One region of the Sporosarcina sp. G11-34 genome, then DNA from elsewhere that is predicted to be linked to it. Evidence: riboswitches for the same ligand, from Rfam matches in the RefSeq annotation. Region 1 holds a riboswitch; the other holds the start of a gene.

Region 1 (8,206 bases):
GCAAGATAATCAAAATAATAAACGGAATCGACCTAAAGATATTAACAAACGCATTTGAAATTGTATTAATTAGCTTATTTGACCATAATTGCCCTGGCCCTGAAAGAAATAATAAGACGCCTAAGGCAAGCCCAATAATGAATGTAAGTAGAGTCGAAATCGCCGTCATATATATAGTCTCTACTGTCGCATTCCACATCTTAGCCCAATCGACGTTTGGAAATAGATTTTCAATCATTGCTGATCACCTCTGTTCGTACGTCTTCTTCGTTTAGAAAATGGATTGCTTCTTGTACAATCGGGGCTTCACCATTTAAATGAAGAATAAGCGTCCCGTATGCGCCGCCATGTGTATGTGATATATTTCCTTGCACAATGTTTATCTCAACATCAAATTTACGAATGAGGCTTGCAAGTACTGGTTGTTCCGTTCGTTCTCCTACAAACACTAACTTTATAAGTTTACCATTTGGATATTCTTCAATAATGTGCGTGATCGCCTGTTTCGCTTCCACAGGTTCCGTAATTTGAGAAACAAACCGTTTCGTAATTGGTTCTTGCGGTGACTGGAATACATCCAGAACATTTCCCATCTCAACAACTTTACCCGCTTCCATTACCGCTACCCGGTGGCAAATCTTCCGAATGACATGCATTTCATGCGTAATGAGCACAATTGTTAAGCCGAGTCGTTCATTAATACCCGTCAGTAAATCTAAAATAGAATCCGTTGTTTCTGGATCCAACGCTGAGGTTGCTTCATCACATAATAAGACTTCGGGATCGTTTGCCAGCGCACGAGCAATGCCTACGCGTTGTTTTTGTCCACCCGACAATTCCGATGGATACGCGTTTTCACGACCACTTAAGCCTACTATCTCTATAAGTTCAGCCACTTTTCGTTCTCGTTCACTTTTCGGTACATTGGCAATTTCAAGCGGAAATGCAATATTTTCTTTCACTGTTCTCGACCAAAGCAAGTTGAAGTGTTGGAATATCATAGTTACTTTTTGGCGCGCTTCCCTTAACTCTTTTCCGGTCATCGACGAAATTTCTAAACCGCCAATCGCTATTGTTCCGGAGGTCGGCATCTCAAGACCGTTTAATAGTCGGATTAACGTACTTTTACCGGCTCCACTATACCCGATGACTCCAAATATTTCGCCCTTTGTTATGTCTAGTGATACATCATCTACCGCTGCAATACTTATTGCGCCAAGGCCAAATTGTTTTTTTACATTTGCTAAACGAATCATCTATTTTCCACTCCTATAAAAATAAAAAAACCTTTCCGCAGAAGAGCAGAAAGGGTTCACGTTAGTAGTTAGTTATTTACGTTTGTCCAATCTCTCATCTTCCATAGCATTCGCTGTGGGTGATTTGGCACCACTTCACAATTGTGATGGTTGCCGGGCTTCATAGGGCACTTCCCTCCGCCTCTCTCAATAAGAGTTAACATATTCAATTCAATCTTAGTAACAACTTACCATAGGCTTATAAAGTATGTCAATTTATTTTCATCAGAAGATCAGGTACTGATTGGAACGCATACACTTTTTCCTGCAGCACGCCATCTTTCATAATGAGCAGACACGGGACACTTTCAATTTCATAATCCACCGCAAGGTCCCCAAGATAATTCAAATCCGCTTTTCCAATAGGTAAATCCGGCTTCATCGCATCAATAACAGTCATCATCTTAGATGCTACTGCACATGTCCCGCACATCGGGGTATATAAATAATACAAAGATTTTTCATAGTTGATACTAGCCGTTTCCCATTCTTTTCGTGTCCATGTTTCCATAAATTCAACCTTCTTTACTTCAAAAATTTAGAGTGGACCTCAATATGTGCCGCTGAGAGGACGGCCGCCAAAACACTATCAGGTGTCGTCTCAACTTCCCGGTATACTTTCTCAGTATATATATGAATCGCCAAAGGGTATTCCCTTTTGAATAATTTTCTTAGTTTTTCACCATCTTCATCGGCATCGACAAAAACAAACATCTCCCATCCTTCATAGGGTGTGAGCATTTCTTCAAGTTGATACGAACTAATGGTACCATTTGTACAAATTACTTTCACGTGTTCTGCCAGGATTCTTAAGATTCTCTTTCGATCTGATTTACCTTCTACAATTATCACTCTTTGTTCTGGCACGACGAGTCCTCCTTGGTTAGCGTTCGTTACATTTGGAATGTAAAAAACGCCGAAACAGCGCCGGCGCTCATTACAACAATTATTCGATTGTCATTTTGTCATATTCTTCAGCTGTCATAAGTGTATCAATTTCAGACACGTCAGATGGTTCAACAACGATCATCCAAGCTTGTCCAAACGGAGATTCGTTAACGAATTCAGGGCTATCTTCTAGCTCTTCGTTCACTTCAAGTACTTTTCCGCTAATTGGTGCATAGAGCTCAGAAACTGTTTTAACTGATTCAACGCTTCCGAAAGGCTCGTTCGACTTGATTTGATCTCCGACTTCTGGAAGTTCAACGAAAACAATATCGCCAAGTTCAGATTGTGCGAAGTGCGTAATTCCAATGCGGTAGTTACCGTCTTCTTCCTTAACCCATTCGTGCTCTTCTGAATATTTCAACTCTACTGGTGTTTTCATAATTCTAGCCCCCTGATTATATATTCTTTCAATCTAATAGTGCCATAACACGTAGGTAAATACAAGAGTAGTTGTCTTACTTCCAGACTTTTTCAAAATCTTCTTCTTTAAATCCAACCGTTGTTTTTCCATTTCCGTGAACAATCGGTCTTTTTATTAACATGCCGTCTGATGAAAGCAAGCTGATTTTCTCTGCTTCGGTCATTGTCGGTAGTTTGTCTTTCAATTTAAGCTCTCTGTATACTTTTCCACTTGTATTGAAAAACTTTTTAATTTCCAATCCTGATGTAGCTATTATTTCGCGCAACTCTGATTCTGTTGGCGGGGTTTCTGCAATGTTTACTTCTTTGAAATTAAATTCCTTTGCTTCCAGCCACTTTTTCGCGTTCCTACATGTGCTGCATTTTGGGTATCCGTAATATGTAATTTCCATAACTGTAACACCTCCATTTTTATTCATTATAGCAAACATAGCAAAGAAATCACCTAGAACCATTAATGGCTTCTAGGTGATTGTTTATATTGCAGGATATTGAATCCTACTATATCTGATTGAGAATGAGCTAATGAGGCCATTGTAAGTCCGATTCGCTTCATTCACCCTGATTTCCGTTACGAGCGGACGCTTTCCGCGGGCGAGCGCCAAGCCGCATCGTCGCAAATTACGCTCCTGCTGGGTCTCGGCTGTCTCGCTAATTCCGCTGGAGTCGACGCTCTCCACTCCTATCAAGTAAAGACTTTGGTGTTGCGCCTCTATACTTAAACGATATATTTTGCTTGGTCGATTAGTTTTACTGATGCTTCACGTTTCTTAGCAATAACATTATAAGGTGTTGAACGAGTTAACTTGCGTAGTGCTGACAGCATCATGCGTTGGTTATCGCCTTCAACTGCTGCAAGTAGTGTTTCTTTCGCATCTTTTTCGATTGCTTCAAACGCTTCTTGACAGTAGATTTCAGTGTATAGAATCTTCTGTTGTTCTTTTTCTACCCCGTTACGTGCAATTGCTTTTTCTGTACGAAGTAATGCAGATTCCATTGCGAAAACATTACTTGCGATATCTGCAATATTAACTAGAACCTCTTGTTCTTTTTCAAGTTCTAATCCAAAGCGTTGTGCTGCGAGCCCTGCGACTAGAAGTCCAATTTTCTTCGCATTTTTCACAAGTACTTTTTCTTGTGCAAGGGCTTCGTCACCGATTTCTTCTGGCATCATCATGAGTAGTTCTTCTTGAAGTTTTTGCGCTTCTTGAAGTAAAGGCAATTCGCCTTTCATTGCTTTTCGCATAAATGTTCCTGGCACAAGTAAACGGTTAATTTCGTTTGTTCCTTCGAATATACGGTTAATACGCGAGTCTCTGTAAATACGCTCAACTTCATACTCTGCCATAAAGCCATATCCACCATGTAGCTGAACTGCTTCGTCAGCAACAAAGTCTAGTAATTCGGAACCGGCAATTTTATTGATCGAACACTCAATTGCATATTCAGCAATTGATGCTGCAATCGCTTTACCATCTTTACGTTCTTCAGGTGTCATTGCACTGTTACGTTCTTCGAAGTAACCGATTGTTCTATAAATCAAGCTTTCTGCCGCATAAATCTGTGTGCCCATCGTCGCAATTTTTTCTTTCGTTAAGTTGAATGAAGAAATTGCCGTTTTAAACTGCTTACGCTCATTTGCATACTCGATTGCTAATTGAAGCGCACGTTTTGAACCACCTACAGTACCTACTCCGAGCTTGTAACGACCGATGTTCAAAATGTTAAACGCAATCACATGACCACGGCCAACTTCGCCTAGTAAGTTTTCAACTGGAACTTGTGCATCTTGCAAAATTAATGTGCGTGTAGAAGATGATTTAATACCCATTTTCTTTTCTTCTGCACCAACTGATACACCAGGGTAATCTCTTTCAACAATAAATGTTGAGAATTTATCGCCATCAACTTTTGCATATACAACAAATACGTCCGCGAATCCAGCATTTGTAATCCACTGTTTTTCTCCATTTAGGACGTAATGTGTGCCTGCTTCATTTAACTTCGCAGAAGCACTTGCGCCCAACGCATCAGATCCTGAACCCGGCTCTGTCAAAGCATAAGCGGAGATTTTATCACCTGATACGGAATTTGGTAAATACTTCTTCTTTTGTTCTTCGTTACCGAATAGTACAATTGGCAATGTTCCAATTCCAACGTGTGCACCGTGTGTAATCGAAAAACCACCTGCACGGGACATATTTTCAGAAATAAGAGATGAAGATATAGCGTCTAGTCCAAGTCCTCCATATTCTTCAGGTACATCTGCACCAAGAAGACCCAGGTCCCCAGCCTTTTTCAGTAGCTTTACAGAATGCTCAAATTCATGGTTTTCAAGGTTATCAATAACCGGTACAACTTCGTTTTCCACATAATCTGCTGTCGTTCGAGCAATCATTTTATGTTCATCGGTAAAGTCCTCTGGTGTGAAGATCCTATCCGCTTCAATATCCTCAATAAGAAAAGCTCCGCCTTTTATTAAATCATTCGTTTTTAATTCAGTCATTTTATTTTCCTCCTTTTAGTTAAACCGCTTTATTCTTTTTTAATAATCCTTGGGTGCCAGATGCTCGAGTCATAAGCCAGTTCAATTACGTGGCAAAGGGCGCCACTTCATTGACCCGTCTTATGCTTGTCGCATCTGGACGGCACCTTGCGCTTTTCTTCTTGTCTAGCTCCAGGTGCCAGCCCCTCGAGTCGCTTCAGAATTACTGGTAAAGGCAAAGTACGCCTTTTCCAGTAATTCTTCCAGCGCTTGTCGGGGCTAAACGGCACCTTGTGCTTTTCTTTAGAGCATTTCGAATACGCCTGCTGCGCCCATTCCGCCGCCGATGCACATTGTTACGACGCCGAATTGTTTGTTTTGGCGTTTCAATTCATTCATCATGCGTATTGTTAAGACAGAACCTGTCGCTCCCAGTGGGTGGCCTAATGCTATCGCTCCACCGTTAACGTTTACACGGTTCATATCAAGACCTAGATGACGGATAACTTGAAGCGATTGAGATGCAAATGCTTCGTTTAATTCCCATAAATCGATGTCTTCGATTGAAAGCCCCGCTAGTTCAAGTGCTTTAGGGATTGCTACAATCGGTCCGATACCCATAATTTCAGGTGGAACTCCGCCAACAGCGAACGAACGGAATTTTGCAATCGGTTTTAGACCTTCTGCTAACGCAACTTCACGGTCCATGACTAGGACTGCTCCGGCGCCATCAGATGTTTGTGAAGAGTTACCTGCCGTTACCGAACCCGCTACGTGAAATGCTGGACGTAAACGTGCAAGTACTTCTGTTGTCGTGCCATGTCGAACGCCTTCATCCATTCCAAACATGGATGTTGTTTCTTCAAGTTTTCCGTTATGATCTACGTTACGTTTCGTAACTTCTACAGGTACAATTTCATCGTCGAATTTGCCTGCCGCAATTGCTGCAGCTGCTCTTTCGTGGGACTGAACAGCAAACGCATCTTGGTCTTCACGGCTAACACCATATTTCTTTGCAACTTGTTCTGCTGTATGGCCCATTCCCATATAGTACTGGGGTGCCGTTTCTGCTAAGTGGGCGTTCGGACGGACTGTATTCCCCATCATTGGCACCATACTCATCGACTCAGCGCCACCTGCAATAATCGCCTTCGAGTGACCGAGCATAATTCGTTCTGCACCGTAGGCAATCGATTGAAGGCCTGACGAACAGAAACGGTTTATTGTAATGGCCGGCGTCGTATCTGGTAACCCCGCAAGAGCCCCGATATTACGCGCCATATTCATTCCTTGCTCCGCTTCAGGCATCGCACAACCAATAATTAAATCATCGATAGCACCGTCATAACCACCTGCACGCTTCAATGTTTCCCTTACTGCTAACGCGCCGAGATCGTCCGGACGAACTGTTGCAAGTGAGCCTCTGCCCGCTTTTCCTACCGGTGTCCGTGCGCCGGCTACTATAACTGCTTCACGCATTATTTCTTCCTCCTTTAAACTACTTATATATTGAATTTTTTTACCATTCAAAGGTGCTTATCTATTCAGTTACGCAGTGGTTTTCCTTTTACGAGCATGTGCTGCATACGTTGTTGTGATTTTGGTTCTGCAACAAGGCTTAGGAACGCTTCACGCTCAAGGTCTAGCATGTATTGCTCTTCCACAAATGTGCCGTATGGAACTTTTCCACCCGCAAGTACATACGCAAGTTTCTTCGCAATCTTCAAATCATATTCGCTAATAAATCCTGACAAGAACATTCCTTCTGCACCGAGAAGTAACGTTGCATAACCCGAACTTCCAGTCACTGGAATCTTCTGGCGTTTTGGTGCTTGGTAGCCATTATCATGTAGAGATATTGCTACTTGTTTCGCATCATAAATTTGATGATCTGCATTGACGCTAATACCGTCTGCAAAATTGAGGAAGTTATTATCACGTGCTTCTTCAGCAGAGGTAGATACTTTCGCCATCGCAATCGTTTCAAAGACTTTGTTTGCGACATTTTGATAGTCAACTACAACTCCGTTTGGCATGCCTTTTAGATGTTTTGCATATAGCCCAACGTTTCCTGCTCCACCTGGAATCAGCCCAACACCTGCTTCAACAAGCCCCATATACGTTTCTGTCGTAGCTTGAATATGTGCGGCTGGAAGACAAACTTCGGCCCCGCCACCTAGTGTCATTGCGAATGGTGCAGCAACAACTGGTTTCGAAGAGTATTTAATTTTCATCATCGCGTTTTGGAATGTTTTTATGACGAAATCGAGTTCAAAGATATTGTCATCCTGGGCTTCCATTAAGATCAGTCCGAGGTTCGCCCCTACACAGAAGTTTCTTCCCTGGTTGCCAATCACTAGCCCTTTAAAATTCTTTTCAACTTCATCAACCGCAAAGTTGATCATTTGCATAATATCGAGCCCTATTGCATTTGATTGCGAATGGAATTCTAGTAGAGCAACACCGTCGCCCAAATCAATAAGACTTGCGCCCGAGTTCTTTTTAATAACACCGTGCTTTTTCTTATAGCGCCTTAAATCAATCTCTTTTTCATTTACAGGTACTGGCTTGTAATCTTCTCCATCAAAGAAATAAAGTTCGTCTTCTACCTCTTTATAGAAAGATTCATAACCCTTGTCTAGTAAACTTTGAACGAAAGCAGGAATTACTTCTCCTTCTTCTTTCATTCTTTCAACAGATTTATTAACGCCTATTGCATCCCACATTTCAAATGGACCTTGTTGCCAAGCGAATCCCCACTTCATTGCATTATCGATTGCAACGATGTCGTCTGCAATTTCACCGTGTAATTCTGCTGAATAAAGAAGCGTTGGTGCAAATACGTTCCATAAAATTTCACCCGTGCGATCTTTTGCATAAACAAGAGACTTCACACGATTCGCAAGGCCTTTTTGTTGTTTAGCCATTTCAATTGAAGGCGTTTTCAATTTCTTCGCTTTGCTATATTCAAATGTCTCTGTATTAAGTTCTTGGATTTCTCTATCTTTTTTCAAGTAGAATCCTTGTTTCGATTTGGCACCTAACCAACCATTATCAA
Region 2 (8,206 bases), on a different contig from region 1:
AACAAATATAAATAATTTACACGAGAAAAATGCCCTGCATTTCTGCAAGGCATGGGGGAAAGTTATGAAGATGGTGGTTCACTGGTCGTACTATTTATAGTCGCTGAAGTATCGTAAGCAACTAGGGTAAAGCCAAGCTTATTTTCAAGTTCGTTAATTTCCTGAAGCTGTTCACTGTCAAGGCGTGCAAATTTATTACTTTCTGACATATCTCTCACCCTTTCTATTAAGGTTAGTGTATCCAGCATAAAAAGGAATATACAAAAAAGGATGCGGTTTTTGTTAAGGTAGTTTTCGCATATCAATCTTTTTCTAGATTAAGTTTCAGGTACCGAAGCGAAAGTACTCCGGTTAATTGGGGTTTTTTATTATTTTGGGGTAAGCGTAAAATAGGTGTGGATTATTTTACGCTTACGCTCAATTTAGCGAAACGAAAAAATAATGAGCATAATGAATAAAGTTTTCGTCTCCTTTTTACGTGACGGGTCCTATATAGGGGTGACCGTGTCGTTGACATGGGGGAATTAATTAAAAATACGAATAACTACTGACTAAGTCAAAGGTTTTAGAAATCCTCATTGACAATAGATTCCTTATAGTTTAAAGTAATAGTTAGTCAATTGAATATATTCTAAATTCTTATCGAGAGAGGTAGAGGGACTGGCCCTATGATACCTCGGCAACAGACTTTGTAGTACTGTGCTAATTCCAGCAAGCGAAAGCTTGGAAGATAAGAAGAGTAAAGAAATCGAATCATCGAATCTTTTAACCTCTTCTTATTTATGGAAGTGGTTTTTATTTTGTATAAATAAACCAATCTATTTTATTGGAAACAGAGTAGAATTTTATAAAAGAATAGCAACCCCCTTATTAAGAGAGGTAGAGGGACTGACCCGATGATGCCTCAGCAACCAGCAATATGTATTGCATGGTGCTAATTTCAGAAGAATACATTGTATTCTAAAGATGAGACTGGCGTGACGACAAATGCCCTTCTCTCATCTTATTTGGGAGAAGGGCATTTTGTTTGATAATGATAAAATGGGATAGTTATCGGATTAAAGCCAATTAAACAAATAGGTATAGTAAAGGCGGCGACCCCCATCGAATTTGTAGGGAGAGGGAGAGATTGATGTAAGTGAAAGTGTCATTGTTTCAAGCAACTTGTTTGAAAATTTAAGGGAGGTAATATGGAATGGGGAAAAAACGAATTTACTTAAATGCATTTGAAATGAATTGTGTAGGTCACCAATCGCCTGGTCTGTGGACACACCCAGAAGATCGGTCACATCAATATAAAGACAGTAAGTATTGGATTGAACTTGCAAAAGTTTTGGAGAAGGGTCGCTTTGATGCGATATTTCTTGCGGATGTATTAGGGACGTACGATGTTTATAAAGGATCAAGGGATGCCGCCGTTCGTCATGGAACGCAATCTCCAGTAAACGATCCTTTTCTTGTTGTTCCACTCATGTCAGCTGTGACAAAACATCTTGGTTTTGGGGTGACGGCTTCCGTTAGCCATGAACATCCATACACATTTGCAAGGAGAATATCGACACTTGATCATTTAACGGATGGCCGTGTAGGATGGAATATTGTGACTTCCTATTTGAAAAGCGCCGCCGTTAATATGGGGCTTGACGATCAAGTGGATCATGACGAACGCTATGATATTGCGAATGAATACTTAGAGGTTTGTTATAAGCTTTGGGAAGGCAGCTGGGAAGATGATGCCGTACAAGTAGATAAAGAGAACGGCATTTATGCCAATCCAGAAAAAGTGCATGACATTAACCATGAAGGAAAGTATTTCAAAGTGCCTGGAGCGCATTTAAGCGAACCATCGCCACAGCGCACGCCGGTTCTATTCCAAGCAGGTGCATCAACAAAAGGTCGTACCTTCGCAGCAAAAAATGCTGAACTTATTTTTATTGGTTCACCTACTCTGAATGCAGCGAAAACAACTGTGGAAAGAATGCGAAGCGATGCAATAAAAATCGGAAGAAATGCTGAAGAATTGAAAATCTTGACAATGGTGACGCCGATAGTAGGAAGAACGGAAGAAGAAGCATTGGAGAAATATGAAGATTATAAAAAGCATGTCAGCTACGAAGGGGCGCTTGCCTTATTTGGCGGATGGACAGGCGTTAATCTAGAGGGTTTAGATCCGAACTCTACATTGGAATATATTGAAAATAACGCAATTCGTTCGGCATTGGAAAACTACACAAAAAATGATCCTGAAAGACAATGGACAATCCGTGAAATTGCCGAATCAATCGGAATCGGCGGAATGGGAACGGCCATGGTCGGATCACCGGAACAAGTTGCTGATTTACTGGAAAAATGGGTGGATGAAGCCGGTGTAGATGGATTTAACTTGGCATATGCCGTTTCCCCGGGTACATTTAAAGACTTTGTTGAATTGGTCGTTCCTGTTTTACAAGAAAGAGGTCGCGTCCCCGTAGAATACGAAGGTACATCATTCCGTGACAACCTATTTGGCAAAGGAGATCAACTCCCAGCCCATCATGCAGGAAAACAATACCGTATCGCAAAGCAAACTGTTTAAAAAAGAAATGGGTCGATATGAAAGTAACAAACCCACAATATACTACTAGTACTTACTAGACAACTAGCGGCTCTCAATTTAGGGATTTCCTTAAAAGAGAGCTTTTTATTTTTTTATGAATTTAGAAAGAACTTCATTGTACGTTTCCTTTCTTTCTAAAATTGGAAAGTATCCGCACTTATCAAATACGACTACCTCTGCTTTGGAATAAAGATCAGGCGTAAATAATTATTGTAGTTAGCATAGAATATCGGACACTTACTAGCTGGTAATTTCATCTAACCGCGATCTTTTCTTTCATATTCCTTCGTTTTTCTACTATACTATTCATAGGCAGCATGTGTGCTGTAAGTTGGAAAAGTAAAGGGGAATGAGTACGATTCGAATCAATTGGAAGAGGTTACTTGTTCTTTTTGCTATTGTCTTTTTGGTAATCCAAATCGCCGGTAGCTTTATTTTATATGAGATGGCGGTCAAGCGGGGACCGAAAGAGTTCTTGCAAAACAATGCCGATTTGGAAGTGTCGGATCAGGCGATGGATTTGTTTTTGAATGGTGAATGGATCGACTGGGTAAATGATCAGGAATTTGAACGTCTTACGTTAACGTCACGCGACGGACTGGAATTGTCGGGCTACTATTTACCGGCAAACAAGCCGACAAATAAATTGGTTGTTTTAACGCACGGTTATTTAGGGCATGCGTTGCAGATGGGGCTATTTGGACAGCATTATTATGCCGATTTGGGCTACAATATTTTCATGCCTGATGCACGGGGGCATGGCAAGAGCGCGGGGAAATATTACGGGTTTGGCTGGCACGATCGTCTTGATTTGATTGACTGGACGCATCTGTTGGTGGAGAAGCTTGGGCCTAATACGGAAGTGGCTTACCATGGGTTATCGATGGGGGCGGCGACTGTTTTGATGGCTAGCGGGGAAGAATTACCTCGCCAAGTAAAAGCGATTATAGCGGACAGTCCGTATGAGTCTGTCTATCAATTATTCGAGTATCAAATGAACCGGATGTTTCATTTGCCGGCATTTCCGATGTTGGATAGCACCAGTCTGTTAACAAAAGTTAGGGCGGGTTATTCATTCAAGGAAGCGAGTGCGTTGAAAGAAGTGGAGAAGACGAATGTCCCGATCTTGTATATTCACGGGGAAAGCGATACATTTGTTCCGACGAAGTTGACAAAAGATTTGTATCGGCATACTTCAAGTGACGCAGAACTCCTTCTTGTCCCGGGTGCAAACCACGGTGAATCCATTGCATTGGCTGGAGATGAATATAAAATGACGGTAGATCGTTTTCTTGAGCGGTATATTGAGTAGCGTTAGGTGAATAACGACCCATATACAATACACTAATAGAAAAAGTAACCATCCTTTGCTAACTGGCTAGTAAATGGGATGGTTACTTTTTTTACACTCTTTTTTAATAGCGTATTGTAATAGAGAATGAAGTTCTAAACTAAAGGACTAGAGGTCTTTTGTACCTTTCATTTCACTATAACTATACTAGACTAGTATACGGATTAGAATATATTAATTAGGAGAATGTCTCATGAAAAAGATGAAAAAGAGTTGGCTAATGATGATTGCTTTTGCTTTACTCATTAGTGGAATTGCAGGTTTTGCCGCACCTAAGGAAGCAAAGGCGAATTGGTTATTCAAATATAAACACGGTTATTTTTCGAATTACGTAGAAACACCGGCTTATAGCGCGTCTGCTAGTGGTGCAAAGTCCGTCACTTTATATGCAGGCGAAATTCTCGCTAGTAGCACAGCGAAGGGATCATTCAAATTACATATACAGATTCAACCCGGCGGTAAGGGAGCTTGGAAGACAATTAAAACGATTAAGGCAAATAAAAACGGTAGGACCTATTTTGATTCACCGAAATTCTCGCCGAAAGATCGGTACAGATTCAAGCTAGTGAATGAAGGAACGAAAAACAGAGTGAACTATAACATGATGTGGGCACCCTTTTACTCTAGCAAATGATTTTTAGTTGCAGAAACAGGTATCAATTGGAAACTATTAGGGAGCGTGCAAAATGGAAAAGATGAAAAAGAGTTGGCTAATGATGATTGCGTTGGCTGTAATTATTACTGGTATCGCGGGTTTAGTTGCGCCTAAGGAAGCTGAGGCTTCTTGGCTTTATACAAACAGAAGCGGTTACTTTTCTAATTACGTAGAGACGCAAGATTATCAAGGGAAGTATAGTAGCAGTACAAAGTCAGTAGCTTTACTCTCCGGTTCCATTGTAGCGAATAGTTCAGCAACAGGATCCTTTTCACTTCACATACAAACCAAAGCATCCGGCGGTACTTGGAAAACAATCAAAACAATCAAAGTAAATAAAAACGGTACAACAAGATTTGAATCACCAAAATTCTCAACAAAGAGTGGATACAGGTTCAAGTTGGTAAATGAAGGAACAAAAAGTAGAGTAAATTATAAAATGTCTTGGATTCCATTCGGCTACGGAAATTGATAATTAGTTAATAGAAGGCGTTTCGTTGATTGGAGCGGAAAGCGTCCGCCCGAAGCGGAAATCAACTTTGTTCGTATTTCAACACTAAATCTTCTATTATGAAAATAACTCAATTATATAAACATATAAAAAAGATCAGCCTTCTATGTGAATTAATCCGTTCAGTTCAGTAGTACAAAACGCTAATTTAATGACGAAATAGACCGCTAATTCACATATAGAATAGTGGTCTTTTAAATGCCTTTATATCAACGTTTATAAGCAAATAGTGTTCGTTTTAGCAGTTCAATTAGCGGATGAATCGAATGACTTACAATAATTATTGTAAGATGATTTTTTCTTGTTAAAATTAATGTTAGTTAGATGGTTAATTTAATCGAGGTTAGAAATGTAAAAGTTGCCGGAATCAAATAAAAATAGGACCAGTTACAGTCTTTAAATAACATTATTCATTAAATAATTGCGCCCGTTTAAGGCAAAACAAAGGATTATAAAAAGACAAACTGTTGGTTGCTTCAAATAGTAATTGAGAATAAATCAAAGCATTGTTCATCTTTACGAAAGAGAATAGTAATTAGGCTTAGAGATACTTTCTTCAACTAACGATTCACATCGCTTCATTTTTTTTTCAATGTTTAAACTTCAAACTGTTTAAAATGATGATCAAGGTGCTTGTATATTCCTTTACCCCATTGCTCAGAAGTGAGTTTTCCGAAAAAAGGATGCGGATGAGTTGTGCACTTCTCTGGTCCGTTATTTTGGAATGTGATAATTTTTTGTTTTAGCTTTTCTTTTTCTGTGTCAAATTCTTTATCATCTGCAATCAAAATGGTTGGAATAGTAGACATATTATGGGGCAGTGTCTTGTCATTGTAAATGATTTGTTTTGCAAACCTCCCTACTATTATTCCTAACCAACTCCTTGGTGGAAAAGAATTTCCCATTGCAATGTCTTGGAAAGATGAACAATGCGCTAGCATTTGGGCAACATCCATTTTTCCCCACTTCGGTTGTGAATTTGGACTCAATTTGTCAATACGCTTTAAAACTTCTGCTGTATGCATTTGATTAAAAATATTTTTCATTAGTGCATATCCCCTTTATTTACAATGAGTCAACCTTCTTAACTTAGTTAGCCAGTTTGTTAAGTAGTCCGACTTTTTTATTCTGCTTTTATTATAGCAGGGTTGTCTTATAAATCCTTAAATTTCCGATAATTGGATTTCGATTTCTTGGACACTTGTCGATTTCAAGCGAATGAAAATAGCACCGCGATTAGCGGTGCTATTTGTTACTTAAATTTTGGCGAAACTATCGCCTGAAATCGTGTTAATTCTCGTGTTATTTGAAGCGTTTTTTTGTTTTTTGAACCAATCAACTGAACGGGTTACTATATGAATGGCTGATCTTTTCTTTATTTGTTTGAAGCATATCAATGTGTCGCCTAATTAAAATTAGGCCCGGCCCATTGAAAAAGGCGAGAGTCCATATAGCTCTCACCTTTCATATCTGGAAATTACGTGTTTCTGCTAGGTTGTTGTTTCTTGTGTTTTCCTTTAGAATCAAATGCAGCAGTAAGATCAGTGGAAAATTCTTCGTTTAATTTGTTGTTGGGGTTACTGTCATTATCGTTGATCTTATTGTCTTTGTAGAGTTCTAAACTGTTGTGAGTTCGTTCATTCATTGTCTTTTTGTTGTTTTTATTCAAGGACGTTCACCTCCCATAGACTAATGTGCGCAGTATAGAAGGTTTTATTCATAAAGAAAAAGGGAAGTTAACCACGTTGGTTTAACTTCCCTTTTGCGCTTTCAGTAATTCATGCACCAAAGTTATTTTTTTAAACCGTCTAACACTTTTGAAGTGAACTTTTGTATTTCTTCAACGGGATCTAACTTGTCTCCAAAAATGATCCAGTCGTAGATTGTGCCTCTCATACAACGTGTGATAAGCATCGAAATATCTTCTTCGGTTGGACCTTCCTTAAATTCTTCTGACTGGATCCCTTCTTTGACAAATGATTCGATGACTTTATACAAGTTTCGATCTGGGCTTGCCAAGTAGTGATTTTCATTAATCGTTAAAGAAAGTGCGCTCGAGTATACCGTGCGAATTAAATCTTTCCCCAACTCATCTCGCAAATAGGTCATTTGACCTCTGTAAAAAATCAGTATTTTTTCACTTGCACTGATGTCTTTTGGGATTTCGGGAACGAATGATAAGTAAAAATCATCAATGTCTTTAAACTTTTCTTGGAAGATATCATACTTCGAATTGAAATGAACATAAAATGCCCCTTTCGATACATTGCATGATGTGACGATTTCATCGACGGTTACATGGTCAAATCCTTTTTTATGAAAAAGTGCCAAAGCCGTTTCTAACAGATTCTTTTTAGTTTCTTGTGCTTTTATTTGCCGCGGTGTTAATTTTGACATATTTAGTCCTCCTTATTGTTGCTCTATAGATAGAGTACCATGCAAATTGAAAGAATTGAGTTTTCAATATACTTCTTGACTAATTAGAAAACATAATCTAGTATAAGGGTGACTAAGGTATTTGACTACGGTATGTGAAGTGGATGAACTAAATAGTGGCTTGCGAAAGAAATGGCTGATGAAAATAATGCGCCATTGCCGATTGGTGACGAGTTAATCGCGCTTTATGAAAAAGCAGTTGAAGAAGGGTACGGCGGGGAAGATATGTCTTCTGTTTATTTAATGATGAAGGATAAAAGCGAAAGTAAATTGATCAAGCAGTAACCAACACAAACTAGGAGGAATATAAATGACGTCAATTAAAAATGAAAATAAAGTAACGAATTTAAAGCACTTTATCGGTGGGGAAATGGTAGATGGTACAAGTGAACGGTTTGGGGATGTATTCAACCCTTCAACAGGTGAAGTAATTGCTCATGTGCCATTAGCGACGAAAGAAGAAGTGGATGAAACGGTTGCGCAAGCACAAGTAGCTTTTCCAGCATGGGGAAAGACATCTGTCGGACGACGAGTAGAAATCATTCACCGTTTCAGAAGTTTGTTATTAGAAGAAATGGATCAGTTGGCGGAAATGATTGGTAGGGAATGCGGTAAAACACTCTCGGATGCTAAGGGAGAAATTACTAGAGGGATTGA

The links. Region 1 has a riboswitch for S-adenosylmethionine ahead of KSU66_RS18650 (methionine ABC transporter ATP-binding protein). Riboswitches for the same ligand answer to the same signal wherever they lie in the genome.
Region 2: it holds a riboswitch for S-adenosylmethionine, as region 1 does, so the genes downstream of both, KSU66_RS02340 (LLM class flavin-dependent oxidoreductase) here and KSU66_RS18650 (methionine ABC transporter ATP-binding protein) in region 1, are expected to answer to the same signal.

What each region holds. Positions count from the first base shown of each region.
Region 1 is NZ_JAHNZW010000017.1:46,591-54,796, forward strand. Features, by position in the region: gene KSU66_RS18645 (methionine ABC transporter permease) at 1-238, opposite strand, end outside; gene KSU66_RS18650 (methionine ABC transporter ATP-binding protein) at 231-1,256, opposite strand; SAM riboswitch class I at 1,348-1,452, opposite strand; gene KSU66_RS18655 (thioredoxin family protein) at 1,507-1,806, opposite strand; gene KSU66_RS18660 (toprim domain-containing protein) at 1,821-2,162, opposite strand; gene gcvH (glycine cleavage system protein GcvH) at 2,242-2,622, opposite strand; gene KSU66_RS18670 (arsenate reductase family protein) at 2,699-3,055, opposite strand; gene KSU66_RS18675 (acyl-CoA dehydrogenase family protein) at 3,382-5,169, opposite strand; gene KSU66_RS18680 (acetyl-CoA C-acetyltransferase) at 5,452-6,627, opposite strand; gene KSU66_RS18685 (3-hydroxyacyl-CoA dehydrogenase/enoyl-CoA hydratase family protein) at 6,693-8,206, opposite strand, start outside.
Region 2 is NZ_JAHNZW010000002.1:41,245-49,450, forward strand. Features, by position in the region: gene KSU66_RS02335 (hypothetical protein) at 63-209, opposite strand; SAM riboswitch class I at 637-737, shown strand; SAM riboswitch class I at 865-973, shown strand; gene KSU66_RS02340 (LLM class flavin-dependent oxidoreductase) at 1,196-2,575, shown strand; gene KSU66_RS02345 (alpha/beta hydrolase) at 2,946-3,908, shown strand; gene KSU66_RS02350 (hypothetical protein) at 4,141-4,581, shown strand; gene KSU66_RS02355 (hypothetical protein) at 4,634-5,074, shown strand; gene KSU66_RS02360 (DUF1569 domain-containing protein) at 5,710-6,159, opposite strand; gene KSU66_RS02365 (hypothetical protein) at 6,591-6,782, opposite strand; gene KSU66_RS02370 (TetR/AcrR family transcriptional regulator) at 6,905-7,510, opposite strand; gene KSU66_RS02375 (hypothetical protein) at 7,682-7,834, shown strand; gene KSU66_RS02380 (CoA-acylating methylmalonate-semialdehyde dehydrogenase) at 7,860-8,206, shown strand, end outside.